Regions from separate parts of the Arthrobacter sp. CAN_A214 genome, predicted to be linked through region 2. Evidence: riboswitches for the same ligand, from Rfam matches in the RefSeq annotation. Region 2 holds a riboswitch; the other holds the start of a gene.
The links. Region 2 has a riboswitch for S-adenosylmethionine ahead of IWX65_RS04435 (ABC transporter substrate-binding protein). Riboswitches for the same ligand answer to the same signal wherever they lie in the genome.
Positions count from the first base shown of each region.

Region 1 (7,722 bases), on a different contig from region 2:
ACGATGGAGTCGCAGAGCGGCACCATCTCCTTCGATCCTGCCCTTCAGCGCACGCTCCGTAATTCCCTGAAGGGTGCGCCGATCCTGCCCACCGGTGCCGGGCACGACGCCGGTGTGCTGGCGGGTGTACTGCCCACGGCGATGCTCTTCATCCGGAACCCCACCGGCATCAGCCACTCGCCGGAGGAGTTCGTGGAACGCGACGACGCGGATGCGGGAGCAACCGCCCTGGCCGACGTCCTGGAGGATCTCCTGTGACGCCTGCAGGTGTCACCGTCTGGTGCGAGTACGCCTGGCTCGGCACCGAAGGCGTTCGGGATTCGGTCCGCATCGGGGTGGACGGCTCCGGCAGGATCGCCTCTGTACAGCAGGGAAGCGCGGCGGAACCCGGTGACCTACTGCTCGGCGGCGTCGTCTTCCCTGCAGCTGCCAACGCCCACTCGCATGCCTTCCACCGGGCTCTGCGGGGGCGCACGCACGACGGCGGCCTCGGCAGCTTCTGGTCGTGGCGCGAGGAGATGTACCGCGCGGCGGGCGCACTGACGCCGGCCGGCTACGAGGAGCTTGCCACCGCCGTCTACGCCGAGATGGTGACGACAGGCTGGTCGAGTGTCGCCGAGTTCCATGACGTCCACCACCAGCCGGACGGCACGCCCTATGAGGGGGATCGCCATGCCATGGAACTCGCGCTGGGCAGGGCCGCCGTCCTTGCGGGAATACGGCTCACCCTGCTGGACACCTGCTATCTCACAGGGGGTTTCGGACAGCCGCCCGGCCCCGGCCAGCACCGCTTCACCGACGACGACGCCTCGGCCTGGCTGGCGCGCCTCGCCGATCTGCGGCGCACCGTCGCCTCCACGTTCGATCCGGACCAGGTCAGCGTCGGCGCTGCAATTCATTCAGTGCGGGCGGTGCCGGACGAGGCACTGGCCGTCATCGCCCGCGAACTGCCCGCCGACCTTCCACTGCACATCCACCTCTCCGAGCAACCCGCCGAGAACGAGGACTGCAGGAAAGCGACGGGTCTCACTCCCACCGGGCTCCTGGCCCGCCACGGCCTCCTGACCGAACGGCTCTCGGTGGTCCATGCGACGCACCTGACGCCGGAGGACATCCGCCTGCTCGGCAACGCACGGGTGGTGGCTGTCCTCTGCCCCACCACGGAGGCGGACCTCGCCGACGGGATCGGACCGGCGCGCGAGCTGGTTGCCGCTGGTTGTGTACTCGCGCTCGGGACGGACCAGCATGCGGTGATCGACCCCTGGCTCGAGATGCGGGCGCTCGAATACGGCGAACGGCTGGGAAGCGGCCACCGGGGTTTCTTCTCCCCCGGGGCGTTGCACTCGATCGCAGCGGAGGGCGGGGCCTCCTCCCAGGGCAGGCCTGCCGTCGCTATCGAGAAGGGCTCCGTCTGCGACCTCATGGCCGTCGATCCGCTGAGTACCCGAACGGCCGGCTCACGCCGGGAGCAGCTCGCCTTTTCCGCCACCGCCCAGGACGTGACCGCCGTCGTCGTCGGAGGGAAGCTGTTGGCCCGGAACGGGGTCCACGAGACCCTCGGGAACCCGGCCGATTCCCTCCGTGCAGCCATCGCCGGCCTCGACGCCGCAGCCGCCGGCCTCGATGCCGCCGCCGCCACCTTCGATGCCACCGCCACCGCAGCCGGAACCCCGGATCCCGGCAATGGGCCGGGCCGGCGGTATCCCCCCGCGGAGCGTTCCTGATGTCACTGCTCATCACCAACATCGGCGAACTGATGACCCAGGACGCCGAACACCGCGTCCTGCGCTCCGCCGCCGTCGTTCTCGAGGGCGAGCGCATCAGTTGGGTGGGGCAGGCGGCGAAGGCGCCGGCCGCGGATCTCCTGCACGACGCCGGTGGCCGGGCCGCCCTGCCGGGATGGGTGGACAGCCATACCCACCTGGTCTTCGCGGGCGACCGCACCGCTGAGTTCGAAGCGCGGATGGCGGGAGCCGACTACACGGCGGGTGGGATCGCGGTCACCGCCGGCGCCACCCGGGAGGCCACCGACTACGAGCTCACCCGGTTGCTGCTCGGACGGGTTGCCGAGGCGCACGCAGGCGGAACAACGTACCTGGAGACGAAGACCGGGTACGGCCTCGATGTGGAGCACGAGGCCCGCAGCGCACGGATCGCCGCATCCGTCGTGGACGAGGTGACTTTCCTCGGAGCGCACCTCGTTCCGCACGGCGTCGACCCGGACGACTACACCGCGCTCGTCTGCGGGCCCATGCTCGACGCCGTCCGACCCTTCGTCGGGTGGGCCGACGTGTTCTGCGAGCGGGGCGCCTTCACTCCCGAGCAGAGCCGTGCGGTGCTCGCCGCCTGCCGGGATGCCGGTCTGGGTTTGAGGGTCCACGGCAACCAGCTCGGCCCCGGGCAAGGCGTAGCGCTCGCTGTGGAGTTCGGAGCGGCAAGCGTGGACCACGTGAACCACCTGGTCCCCACGGACATCGACGCGCTCGCCGGGTCCTGGGCTGCCTGGGAACCGGCATCCGGGACCCGCCGGGGAACCGTCGCCACCTGCCTGCCGGCATGCGACCTCTCGACCCGCCAGCCGCTCGCCCCGGCACGGGCACTGCTCGACGCCGGGGTGCCGGTGGCGCTCGCCAGCAACTGTAATCCGGGCACGTCCTACACCAGTTCCATGGCGTTCTGCGTCACCACCGCCGTCCTCCAGATGGGGCTCAGCGTCGATGAGGCGGTGCGGGCAGCCACCTACGGGGGAGCGTTAGCCCTCCGCCGTGAGTCCGGACAGGACCTCGACGGCGCCCGCGCGGTCGGTTCGGTCGCCGTCGGGCACCGCGCGGATGTCCAGCTCCTCGACTCGCCGTCGGCCACGCATCTTGCCTACCGGCCGGGGATGCCGCTCTCCGGCGCAGTCTGGATGGCCGGCCGCCGGGTCGACCGGCAGGCGGTGCGCCGGCTGGCCGTTGGGAATCCGCAGGAACCACTGGAAGGATAGCCGCATGCCCGCGCCGCTCCCCGCCCCCCGAGACGTCCCCAGCGACATTCCCAGCGACATTCCCAGCACCGCGGAGGACGGCGGATCTCCGCAGCCGGCGCGGCGCATCAAGGCCGAGATCCTCGTCGTGCTCGGCCTGTCCCTCGGCCAGTCCGGGGTGTACGCGGCGGTGAACCTGCTGGAGAAACTGACCCGGGGCCCGCTGTCCGGTCAGACCACCACCCTCAACCCAGTCCTCAACGACCGTCAGTACTTCGACCTCACGTATCAGCTGCTCAGCATCTTCTTCGCACTCGTACCGGTGGCGCTCGTGCTGTTCCTGCTGAGCGGACCCGGCGTCTCCGCGTTCCGCCGTCTTGGTTTCACCTTCGCGAAACCCGGCACCGACTTCGGGCTGGGCCTGGGGCTCGCCGCCGTCATCGGGGTCGGCACGCTGGGCGTCTACGCCGGCGGCCGTGCACTGGGACTGACGACGGCGATCATCCCGGCTGCCCTCGACGCGTACTGGTGGACCGTGCCCGTCCTGGTTCTTTCGGCCCTCCGCCACGCGGTGCTCGAGGAGGTCATCGTGGTGGGGTACCTGTTCGAGCGGTTCGGCGAGCTCCGGTGGTCGGTGCCGGTCATCATCGTCACCAGCGCACTGATCCGGGGAAGCTATCACCTGTACCAGGGCTTCGGGCCGTTCATCGGTAACGTTCTGATGGGGCTGTTGTTCGGTTACCTCTACGCGAAACGGCGCAGGGTGATGCCACTCGTCATTGCCCACGCAGCAATCGACATCACCGGGTTCGTCGGGTTTGCGCTGATCGGTCCGGCGATCGGCATCGGCGGCTGAGAGCGGCCGGGTTCTCCCGACTCCTTTGGGCCACGAAAATGTGACTAAATTACCGCCGAGTTCGGTGCTAATTTGAAGGAGTCGCGGCTCATCCACAGGCCGCCGAGGAGGAACAATGACAGTCATCACGAACGTCTCAGAATGCAGCGTCGGTAATTGTTCGTTCAACCACGACGGCTGTACGGCCATCGCCATCACCGTCTCCGGGAGCACCGACCACGCGTCGTGCGCCACGTTCATCGACACCTCGATCAGTGGTGGTCTGCCGAAGATGCTCGCACAGGTGGGAGCCTGCCAGCGGGCGGAGTGCAACTACAACCACGACCTCATGTGTACGGCATCCGCCGTCAAGGTCGGCCCCGGTGCTGAGGACGCCGACTGCCTCACCTATACACACGCCTAGGGCGGCATGTCGGCCAGAGAGAGCAGGAGCCCGACTGGTGCCAGTCCGGCTCCTGCTCCCTGCGCGAAAATCTTGAGCGGCGGTAGCGCTAGATCTCCACGCGGCCGTTCGCGGTCTCGAACGTCACCGACATGATTCCGGGGGTTCCGTTGGGCGCCACCCAGCGGACGTCGACGCCGTCGAGCGTTTCCTCGACCTGCGTGCCGAGCCATTCGGTGACGCGCTCGGAGGATCCGGCGATCGTGAGGCAGTCGAGTTTCACCGTGGCGGGGCGGGCCTGTGACGGATGCAGGGCTTCGAGCCCGTCATCCCACCGCAGGAGGTAGGGGACCTGCGGATCGGCGATCAGTCCCTTGATGCCGATCTGCTGCCACGAGAGTTCCTGACCATCCGGGAATTTCCGGTTGCCGGGAACCGCGCTGCGGCCGAGGCGCTCCTCGAAGGGTTCGAGGTTCTCGACCGCGACGCACCAGCCCATCCAGCCTCCACCGGCTTCGGAGCGCGCACGCACGGCTTGCCCGAAGGGTGCCTTGTCGGATGCGGGGTGCGAAAGTACCTCGACAACTTCCAGGTACTGCCCGTTGACCAGGGGAAAAATCATGTTCCGTGTGCCGAAGCGGGGGTGCACACCGCCCTTCACGGGTTCCATGCCGAGGGCGGTTGCAATCCGCTCGGCAGTGGCAGCCAGTCCATCGGGTTCGCAGGCGTAAGAGACGTGATCCAGGCGCATGGCTACATTTTGGCACTTTGTGATGGGCGTCTCGACTTAGGCCGCCCTTACTTCACGGGGCGTCATTTCGGGCCTCCCAGAGTTGCCTGCAACGCCGGTTTGGGCTTTCATTGACTGCAGGTCATGAGTGCCAGCGGAAAGCCCCGGCTCGCTGGCCGGCAACCCTCCAACCGCGGTGGGGTGCCCCGGGTGAAGACCAGGCGGAGCCCACACGGGTGCTGCGCAAGCGCGGGCCGACAAGCCCTGGCCGGTCATCCCCGGCGACGGCGGATGGGCCCCCATCGAGAGGGGACACCATGTCCAACGATTGGTCATTCGAAACACGGCAGATCCACGCCGGGCAGACACCCGACTCCGCCACGGGGGCGCGTGCGCTGCCGATCTACCAGACATCCTCGTTCGTCTTCCCCAGCGCGCAGAGCGCTGCCGACCGTTTCGCGCTGACTGAACTTGCCCCGATCTATACGCGGATCGGCAATCCGACGCAGGAAGCCGTCGAGATTCGCATCGCGAGCCTCGAGGGCGGTGCCGGCGCCCTGCTGCTGGCGTCGGGACAGGCAGCTGAGACGTTCGCGGTGCTGAACGTCGCGGAGGTGGGAGACCATATCGTCGCGAGTCCCAGCCTTTACGGCGGCACGTTCAACCTCTTCCGGCACACGCTGAAGAAGTTCGGCATCGACTGCACCTTCGTGGAGGACCCGGACAACCTCGAGCAATGGCGTGCGGCGGTGCGCCCCAACACCAAACTGTTCTTCGGTGAAGTCGTCTCGAATCCCCGCCAGGACGTCCTCGACATCGAGGGCATCAGCGCCGTTGCGCACGAGCACGGCATCCCCCTGATCGTCGACAACACGCTGTCCACGCCCTACCTCATCCGCCCCATCGAGTGGGGCGCCGACATCGTGGTCCACTCCGCCACCAAGTACCTCGGCGGCCACGGGAACGCCATCGCGGGGGTGATCGTCGATTCCGGAAGGTTCGACTTCGCAAGGAATCCGGAGAAGTTTCCCGGCTTCAACACGCCCGACGAGAGCTACCACGGACTGGTCTACGCCAGGGACCTCGGGGTCGGCAGCGCTCTCGGCGCCAACCTCGCCTACATCCTCAAGGCACGCGTCCAGCTGTTGCGGGACCTCGGTTCCTCGGTGTCACCCTTCAATGCCTTCCTGATCGCCCAGGGCATCGAGACCCTCAGCCTGCGGATGGAGCGGCACGTCGAGAACGCCCGGGCCGTGGCTGAATGGCTTGAACAGCACGACGACGTCGAATCGGTCGCCTACGCGGGGCTGCCCTCGAGCCCCTGGTACGAACGTGGCCGCACCTACGGACCGCGCGGCACCGGTGCCATCGTGTCGTTCGACATCGAAGGGGGGATCGAGGCCGGCAAACGGTTCGTCGATGGTCTCGAGCTCCACTCCCATGTGGCGAACGTCGGTGATGTCCGTTCGCTCGTGATCCACCCGGCGTCGACCACCCACAGCCAGCTGGGGGCGGAGGCGCAACTGACGGCCGGGGTGCGTCCCGGCCTCGTGCGGCTGTCGGTGGGACTCGAGAACCTCCAGGACATCCTCGCCGACCTGGATGCAGGCTTTCGAGCGGCGAAGGGGGCGTAGGCAAACCGGTGACCACCTATTTCCCTGCGCCGTCGTCCCGCCTGCCCCGAACAGGTCCGGGGAGCGACGGCCTGCTTCGAACTGCGTTCCTGGGTCCGGTAGTGCTCGACGCCGGCGGTGAACTCCCCGACGTGCAGTTGGCCTTCGAGACATGGGGCACCCTCAACGAGGATGCAACGAATGCGGTGCTGGTGCATCATGCGCTGACCGGCAGTTCCCATGTCGCCCGTGGGGCGTCCGAGGAGGACGGGTGGTGGGATTCACTGGTGGGCCCCGGTCGCACCGTGGACACGGACAGGTACTTCGTCGTGTCCATCAACATGCTCGGCGGTTGCTACGGCTCCACGGGACCAGCGAGCCTCGACTCCCAGGGATCGCCGTGGGGATCGCGGTTCCCCTTCATCACCATCCGGGATTCGGTCCGCACCGAGGCGCTGCTGATGGACCGGTTGGGGATCCCGCGCTGGCATTCGGTCCTGGGAGGATCGATGGGCGGGGCGCGCGCCCTGGAATGGGCACTGATGTACCCGGACCGGGTGGAACGGTGCGCAGTCATCGCCTGCACCGCAGCAAGCTCAGCCGAGCAGATCGCGTTCGCCCAGGCGCAGCTCCAGGCGATCCGCCTCGATCCGGCGTACGCGGGAGGCGACTACTACGGGGCGGACCTTCCCGTTGCCGGACTGGGCCTCGCACGGCGGATCGCCCATATCACCTATCGGTCCGAGGCGGAGCTCGGTGACCGTTTCGGGAGGGCCGCCCAGGACGTGGAGCAGCCGTTCGGCGGCGTGCTCCCCGCGGAGCGCGGGCGCTACCAGGTGGAAAGCTACCTCGACCACCAGGCGGAGAAGCTGGTCCACCGCTTCGACGCCAACAGCTACGTGATCCTCACCGAGGCGCTCATGAGCCACGATGCCGCGCGGGACCGTGGAAGCCTTGCACAGGCGCTGAGCGGAGCCACGGCACGGTTCTTCATCGCAGCGGTGGACACCGACCGCCTGTATTTCCCCGGGCAGTCGGCAGTCCTGGCGGAAGCACTTCCGGGACACGTGCCGGTGCACATGATCCGGTCCCCGATCGGGCACGACGCATTCCTGACACAGATCCATCAGCTGGACCGGGAGCTGACGGAGGCGTTCTTCACCGACTAGGTCGTGT
Region 1 covers NZ_JADOUU010000015.1:83-7,804, reverse strand. Annotated here, with positions in the region: gene IWX65_RS12670 (allantoate amidohydrolase) at 1-258, shown strand, start outside; gene IWX65_RS12665 (formimidoylglutamate deiminase) at 255-1,724, shown strand; gene IWX65_RS12660 (amidohydrolase family protein) at 1,724-2,986, shown strand; gene IWX65_RS12655 (CPBP family intramembrane glutamic endopeptidase) at 2,991-3,821, shown strand; gene IWX65_RS12650 (DUF1540 domain-containing protein) at 3,937-4,224, shown strand; gene IWX65_RS12645 (VOC family protein) at 4,313-4,954, opposite strand; SAM riboswitch class IV at 5,074-5,189, shown strand; gene IWX65_RS12640 (bifunctional o-acetylhomoserine/o-acetylserine sulfhydrylase) at 5,251-6,567, shown strand; gene metX (homoserine O-acetyltransferase MetX) at 6,576-7,715, shown strand.
Region 1: it holds a riboswitch for S-adenosylmethionine, as region 2 does, so the genes downstream of both, IWX65_RS12640 (bifunctional o-acetylhomoserine/o-acetylserine sulfhydrylase) here and IWX65_RS04435 (ABC transporter substrate-binding protein) in region 2, are expected to answer to the same signal.

Region 2 (7,722 bases):
ATGTCTTCAGCCGGGAACTGAACCTGTGGCCCTCGTCGTGGACCCTCGACAACTTCCGGCGCATCTTCACGAGCTTCCCCACCGCTCTCTGGTTCGGTAACTCGGTGGCCATCACGTCGATCGTCACTCTCCTCACCGTCACGGTGAACCTGCTGGCCGGGTATGCCTTCGCGAAACTCACCTTCCGCGGCAAGGGCGTCATCTTCCTGCTGGTCCTGAGTACCATGATGATTCCCGTCCAGGTGCTGATGGTGGCCCAGTTCCGGCTGGTCACGGAACTGGGGATCTATGGGACGTTCTGGGCCGTGATCCTGCCGGCGGCGGCGTCGGCCTTCGGAATCTTCCTGGCCCGCCAGTTCATCATCGCGATACCGGATGAACTCATGGAGGCCGAAAATGGACGGCGCCGGCAACGTCCGGATCTTTCTCCAGATCGTCCTCCCGCTCTGCAAACCCTTGATCGCGGTGCTGGTGCTGCTGACGGTGATGTACCAGTGGAACGATTTCGCCTGGCCGCTGATCGCGCTGAAGGACAGCGAGCTTTTCACCCTGCGGATCGGGCTGATCTTCCTGCGGGGCAGTACGGGGCGGACTGCGGGTCCATCATGGCCCTTGCCCTGATTTCGATCCTGCCCATCGTGTTGATGTTCCTGTTGTTCTGGAAGTACTTCGTCCAGGGCCTCGCCCGCAGTGGTATCCGTTGAAGTCCTGAGGGGTGCAGAGACGCAGCCCTCGAGGAACCGCAGTGCCCACCGAATAGGATGGGAGACCCATGGAACATTTTCGGCTTGTCCGCACAGCCGCAGGGATCCTGCTGGCCCTGCCGCTGCTGACCGCGTGCGGCGATGCGCCGGCCCTGGAAGTCTTCGAACAGGCACAGGCAGAGCACGACATCGTCACGATCCAACGGGATCTCGAGGGGATCGACCTGTCCTCCACCCGCTTCCTTGCCGACCGCGACGGCATCGAATATTTCGTGGCGGCACCCACGGATTCCGACGGGCGCAGCGCGTGCCTCCTGGTGGAGGAGGGCCTCGGGGTTGCACTCGAGTGCGGCCCGATCACTCCGGGTGAGCCCGGCGTGATCATCCGTGACAGCAGGGCCACGGTGGTGCTGCTCCCCGACGAGTACAACCGCGATCTACTTGACGCCGAGGGCTACCGGCTGCTGCACCCGAACCTGGCGATCCGGGAAGTCCCCGAAGTCTGAGAGCCCCTACGCCTGGATCTGCGGTTCAGCGACTATCACCCGGTGGTTCCCCTCACACTGGAAGACGCCGAGGGTCCCTTCGGGAACGGGCCCCTCGGCGGGCCACTGGCTTTCATCCAACTCCTGCAGCGGCTTTCCGCAGGACGGGCAGGATGCTTCCATGGTTTACCTCCTCGTTGAACGCACGTACTTCTTCAATTAGACCCCGCCCACCGATGGAGGAACAGGAATATCTCACCTCGCACAGCAGCAGTAAAGAGCAGGTTCGCGCTGTCCCGGCTGTTGAGGCCGGGGACAACCCTTCCTAGGCTTAGGCACATGAAATCCGCCACCGCACCGCGCAAAGCAGAATCCGGGGAGCTCACCCTCTCCAGCCTCGCTGAACTCGCGGATCTCGTGCCGTCCGGCGACTACCTCTACCTGCGGTACTCCAAGGGCTTCGAAGCCGATAGGGATTCCAATAGTCTCGACGCCGAGAGCGGGCTGACGCTGCCAGGATTGTCCGTCAACCCCCTCACACCGGAGTCGTGGTGGACCCGGCCGCTCAAGGACTGGCTTGCACGCCAGATCTGCCAGTACGAGCACCTTGCGGAGGACGAGGACCGCTACGCATGGGTACTCACCGGGGCGTGCGTGGGCCGGGGCCCGGACTGCGAGCCGCTGCTCGTCGACGTCCGTCCGCTCGGCCGGCTCGATCCAGAGGTGCTGCAGGAAGCAAAGCGGGTCTACGAGGAGCAATTCGATGCCGGCGAACGGCCGTCGCAGGACTGAACTCGATCCAGCCAGGACCGGATCGAGACTGAACCGCCAAAGCCGAGCCGGAATCGATCGGATTGAGCGTTCAGCGGCGGGTCCGCCGGGTGAGCGAGCGGAACACCAGCTCTCCCGCTACAGCTCCCCCGGCCGCGACAGCGACAACGCCCGCGACAGGAGGCCGGCGTCGTCCGCTCCCATCGGACCGTCGGCCCACCCTGCTCGTGGTTGGGTCCTCTCCGCGTGTCAGGAGCGGGAGGTGCTCGATCGAATGGGCTACCCGCGCCAGCAGGGTGCTCGTGCGATGGAGAACCGGTGAAACGGCTTTCGGCCTCTGCAGTATTGCGGTGTCGACCGCGTCGCGGATGCGGTCGATGAGTGAAAGCGGAACTGCCGCGACGGCGTTGCCTGGCGGCCGCCTTGCCACGACCGGATGAGCGCGGGTGGGGGCGGTTCTGCGGACCACCTCCCAGGAGATGCCCATCAGCTGAAGCAGGCGTTTGCTCACCACTTCCTGCAGCCGGGGGAAAAGCTTGTCCTCCTCGTCGCGTACGTCCTCCCCCAGCACCTCGACCAGCCGGTCGAGTACGCGTTCCCGCTCCGGGTCCCCCTCCTCGAGGGTTTCAAGCCGCGTCACCAGTTCATTGACCTCCTGGTGCTCCTGCTCCACCTCAAGGGTGAGTTGTTCACCATCGGGCAGGACCCGCCGCACCACGGGCCACAGCACCGCCTCCTCGGCGAAGGCGTGGGGAAACACCAGCCGGTAGATGCGCCGCAGCACATCGCCCTGCTCGGCTCCTCTCGATCCTTCCAGTTCCTTCAGCAAGGCGTTGAGCTTGACGTGGTCGTTCTTCTGCCGAACCAGGACGCTCGTGGGGCCACCCAGCTCCGCAACGGTCTGGTGTGCGACTGACGGGTACATGGGCGTCCTTTCGGAGGGAGTTTCCGGTATCAGTACCCCGGAGGACCCGATTCGAAACACTTGCCGCTACACCAGCGACGGCTCCGGCAGCCGGTGGAATTCGGAGGCGTGGAACACGAGCGGCACGGAGTCCTTGTCCTCGAACTGCAGGCCGTGCACCCGGAGGAGCACCACCTGGTGATCTCCGGCGGGATACTCCGCCTCGACCGAGCAGTCCAGCCACAGTACGGCGTCGGAGAGCAGTACGGCGCCGGCGGGCGTGACTTCGATGTCGAGTGCTGCGAACCGGTCGGCTGACTTCGACGCGATCTGCAGGCAGGCATCCTTCTGCCCGGAGGCCAGGACCGAAACACCGATACGGGGTTGCTTTCGCAGCTCCGGCCAGGTGCGCGAGGTGTTCTGGATGGCGAACATCACCAGTGGCGGATCGAGCGACACCCCGACGGTGAACGAGGAAGCAACAATGCCCTCGGGAACTCCGTCCACCCGGGCACAGAGCGCTGCGATCCCTGAGGGAAAGCGCCCGAAAGCCTGCCGTAGAACCGCCGGCTCCAGATTGACATTCAACGCCATGCCCACTTCCTTCGAAAAAGGCGTCGTCCCGCGTACCGAAAAGCAGAAGGCAGCGGGGGAAACGCCGTACTTGCCCCTCGGGCGAAAACTGCCCAGCGGCCGAATCATCACCTGGAGCACCCCGCTACGACGAGAGGGTTGCTGTCCAGCCGGCCAGGGCCTGTGGCTGGAACTCTTGATTGCGCCTCCCACGCTAGGGGCATCCCGAGCCCGCCGTCAACGCCGGGCACGACACAGAACGTAAGAAAGCTGCTGTCCGCCCTTTATGACCGTCTGTGACCTGACCCGACTGGACAGCGGAAAGATCCGGCATACAGTGGGGTCAGCTTCAAGAGATGCGGCCGTCAAGCTCCGACTTGGCCGCGCACCAACCCCATGCTTTCCGGGTGGTTCGGATGACGAAGTGGGCTGCACCCACCGCATCTGTTGCGGCGTCCGGTGCGGTCAAGAGCAATCGGAAGGATGACGCATGATGCGTTTCCACAGCTGTCCACTTCTCACCGCCTGACGCCACCCCGCCTGCGGCACCGGCCCTGCCGGCCACCGTCGCCGCCATTTCCCATTGCGCAGTCCCTGCCGCGATGACCCATGCCCGCTTCCTCGCACAGAAGGAACCTCATGTCCCTGTCTTTTCATGCCCGCTTCCGGGTCCGCCGCACCCTGACCCGCGGCGCAACCCTCGCCGTCGTCGCCGGCCTGCTCGCGTCCTGCGCCTCCCCTGCCGGGACACAGACCGTGCCCGCTGACGCCACGCCCGTGGACGGCGGGGTCCTCAATGTCTCGATCTCCGCCGAGCCCGGCTGCCTCGACGGCCACGGCATCTCGGCGACACAGCAGCAGTTCCTGGGCCGGCTGATCTACGACAACGTGGTCACGCTCGACGACGACGGCGAGATCGCCCCCTATCTCGCCGAGTCCTGGGACATCTCCGAGGACGGCAGGACGTACACGTTCCACCTGCGTCAGGACGTGACGTTCAGCGACGGGTCGCCATGGAACGCGACCGTGTTCCAGCAGAACCTCGAGCACATGCGGGACCCGGCCACGAAATCTCCGCTGGCCGCCGCCTACATCGCACCCTACGTCGATGGAACGGTGATCGACGACTACACCTTCGAAGCGCACCTCGAGTACGCCTACACCCCCTTCCTCTACACGCTCGCGCAGTCCTGGCTGGGCATGAACTCGGGCAAGGCCATCACCGAGTCGCCGGAAACCCTGTGCCAGAACCCGGTGGGATCCGGGCCCTACGTCCTCGAGGCCTACCAGCCGGGACAGAGCATCAGCTACGCCAAGCGGGAGGGATACGGCTGGGCTCCCGACTGGCTGGGCGGATCCGGCGAGGCCCACCTGGACGGCGTCGAAGTCACCGTGGTCGCCGAGCCCGTGATCCGCTACCAGTCCCTCGTGTCGGGCCAGTACGGGCTGACGGAGAACCTCGCGCCGCAGAACGCGGCCGCGGTGCAGGCGGACCCGGCGTTCACCTACGAGAACCTGCCGCGCACCGGCAGCCCGTACGTGCTCGGCTTCAACCTGAACCGGGAGCCCTTCAGCGACCCGGCCGTCCGGGAAGCCTTTACCACCGCCGTGGACACCAGGGCGGTCACGGAAAGCCTCGGCTTCGGCACCTACACCCCCATCGACTCGTACCTGTCGAAGGAGAGCAAATACTACGATCCCTCGGTGGAAGGCACACTGGCCCACGATCCCGAGCGCGCAGACCAGCTGCTCGACGACGCCGGTTGGGACTCCCGCGACGCCGAGGGCTTCCGCACCAAGGACGGCGAGCGGCTGACCGTCGAAGTTCCCACAGTGGAAGCCTCGGCTCCCAGTCCCCTCCTCGTCCAGCTGCAGGGCGAGGTCCGGAAGGTAGGGATCGAGCTGGAGATCATCCAGCTTCCCCAGGCACAACTCACGGAACTGAGGTACGCCGGAGACTATGACGCCCTGGCCGGAGTGTGGCACACCAACACCACGGACGTCCTGTTCATCCGGTACCACTCCTCGGAAATCACCGGCGAGCGCATCGGCCAGAATTCCTCCTACGTGAACGACCCGGAACTGGATGAGATCCTGCTGCGGGCTCGCGGCGCGGCCGATGGCCCGGACGCGGCGGAGGCCTACTCCCAGGCACAGCACCGGCTCACCGATCTGGTGCCGGGGCTGCCCCTCTACGAGAATCCGAGCCAGTTCGCCTACTCGAACTCGGTGCAGGGCGTAGCCACGGACACGTCCCACCCCGTTCCCGTCCTCACCTACGCCTGGCTTGCGCAGTGACGGCAACCTTGGCCCCGGGAAGCACGAGAAAGACCGGCCGGCCCGGTGCAATGGCCCGCCGCGTCGCACTCCGCCTCGTCGTGGGAGTCGGAGTGCTGTGGGGAGCCGCAACCCTCACCTTCCTGGCGGTGTACCTCATCCCGGGAGACACGGCGCTCCTGATCCTGGGCGGACCCGATGCCCGACTCACTCCGGAGGCGATCGACCGCGTGCGCCAGGACTACCTGCTCGATGAGCCCCTGGCCATCCAGTACCTGCACTACCTGGGCGGGCTGCTCCAGGGAGACCTCGGCCAGTCCTACCGGCTGCGCATCCCCGTCACGGAGGCCATCGGGCAACAGATCGGTTCGACGGCGCAGCTCGCCGGTGCCGCCGCTCTTCTCGCCCTGCCGCTCACGTTCGCCGTCGCCCTTGCCTCGGCACAGCGGCGCCCGTGGATCCGCTCGCTGGTATCCGGTGTGGAGGTGGTGTGCGCCGCGACCCCCACTTTCGTGATCGGCTTCGTCCTGCTGATGGTGTTCTCGTTCAGCCTGCACTGGTTCCCGATCGGCGGCAACCAGGGGCCGGCGTCGCTCGTGCTGCCCGCACTGACGCTCGCACTCGCGGTATTCGGTCCGCTCTCGCAGGTACTCCGCAACGAGCTCGACGACGTGCTGGAGCAGGCTTTCGTCCTCACCGCCAGGGCGCGTGGAATGCGCGACGCCCAGGTCCGCGTGATCCACGCGCTCCGGCATGCCGTCATCCCCGTCCTGACGATGTCCGGGTTCCTCATCGCCGCCCTCCTCGGCGGTTCGGTGATCGTGGAAACCCTCTTCAGCCGGCAGGGCGTGGGAAGCCTGGCGCTCGCGTCCGTGTATGAAAAGGACTTGCCGGTGATCATCGGCGTCGTCCTGCTCTCAGCAGCCGTGTACGTGGTGGTCAACCTCGCAGTCGACCTCCTCTACACGCTCATCGATCCTAGGGTGGTAACCGCATGAGCATCGACCTCCGACCAGGCACGGCCCCGGTGGTCCAGAGTCCCCCGGAGATCCCGGCTGCCGCCACACGGGACCGGGTACGCCCTCCCCGGAGGCGGCGGCGCTTCAGGCCCGGCCTCATCCTCGCCGTCGGATTCCTCGTCTGGCTCGCCCTCGCCGTCGCGGCCCCTAACGTCCTGGCTTCCACCGATCCCTATTCCGTGAACCCTGCCGAGAGCTTCCGCCCGCCGAGCGCTGCGCATTGGTTCGGAACCGACGAGTCCGGGGCCGACGTCTATAGCAGGATCGTTCATGGAGCCCGGACCTCCCTGTATATCGGAGTCGGCGCCACGGCGATCGGGCTCGTCGGCGGGACGCTCCTCGGACTCTTCGCGGGCCTGAGCAAACGGTTCGTCGAGGCCTCGGTGATGCGCTTCCTAGACGTCACGCTCGCGGTGCCGGAGATCATCCTCGCGCTGGTGGTCATCGGCATCATCGGCGGGGGTACCGAGAACGCCATCCTGGCGATCGGCGCGGGCAGCATCGCCTACTACGCCCGCATCACCCGGACCCAGGCGCACCTGGTGCGGCGGGCGGCATACGTGGAGGCGGCGGGCGTGCTGGGTTTTCCTCGCCGGCATGTCCTGCTGCACCACGTGCTGCCCAATGTCGTGAAACCGGTGCTCGTCCTGGCCACGATCGGGGTGGGGTCCGCCATCGGCGCGGGTGCCTCACTCAGTTTCCTGGGCCTCGGCACTCCCCCACCTGCACCTGAATGGGGAGCCATGCTCTCCATCGGACGGAACTTCATCTCCAACGCGCCCTGGCTCATCACGCTGCCGGCCACGTTCCTCGTCGGGACCGTCCTCGCGATCACCGTCGTCGGGCGTGAACTGCGCCACCGTTCCGAAGGAAGGACAACCTCATGACCAGCACACCCATCGTCGAGGTGAAGAACCTCAGCGTTTCCTTCGGTCCGCGACGCGCCCCGCGCACCGTCCTCCGGAACGTTTCCCTCGCCGTCCATGCCG
Region 2 covers NZ_JADOUU010000003.1:173,697-181,418, forward strand. Annotated here, with positions in the region: gene IWX65_RS17700 (carbohydrate ABC transporter permease) at 1-704, shown strand, start outside; gene IWX65_RS04410 (hypothetical protein) at 773-1,210, shown strand; gene IWX65_RS04415 (hypothetical protein) at 1,217-1,372, opposite strand; gene IWX65_RS04420 (DUF6098 family protein) at 1,529-1,981, shown strand; gene IWX65_RS04425 (hemerythrin domain-containing protein) at 2,052-2,885, opposite strand; gene IWX65_RS04430 (flavin reductase family protein) at 2,952-3,458, opposite strand; SAM riboswitch class IV at 3,520-3,639, opposite strand; SAM riboswitch class IV at 3,785-3,915, shown strand; gene IWX65_RS04435 (ABC transporter substrate-binding protein) at 4,077-5,735, shown strand; gene IWX65_RS04440 (ABC transporter permease) at 5,732-6,712, shown strand; gene IWX65_RS04445 (ABC transporter permease) at 6,709-7,620, shown strand; gene IWX65_RS04450 (dipeptide ABC transporter ATP-binding protein) at 7,617-7,722, shown strand, end outside.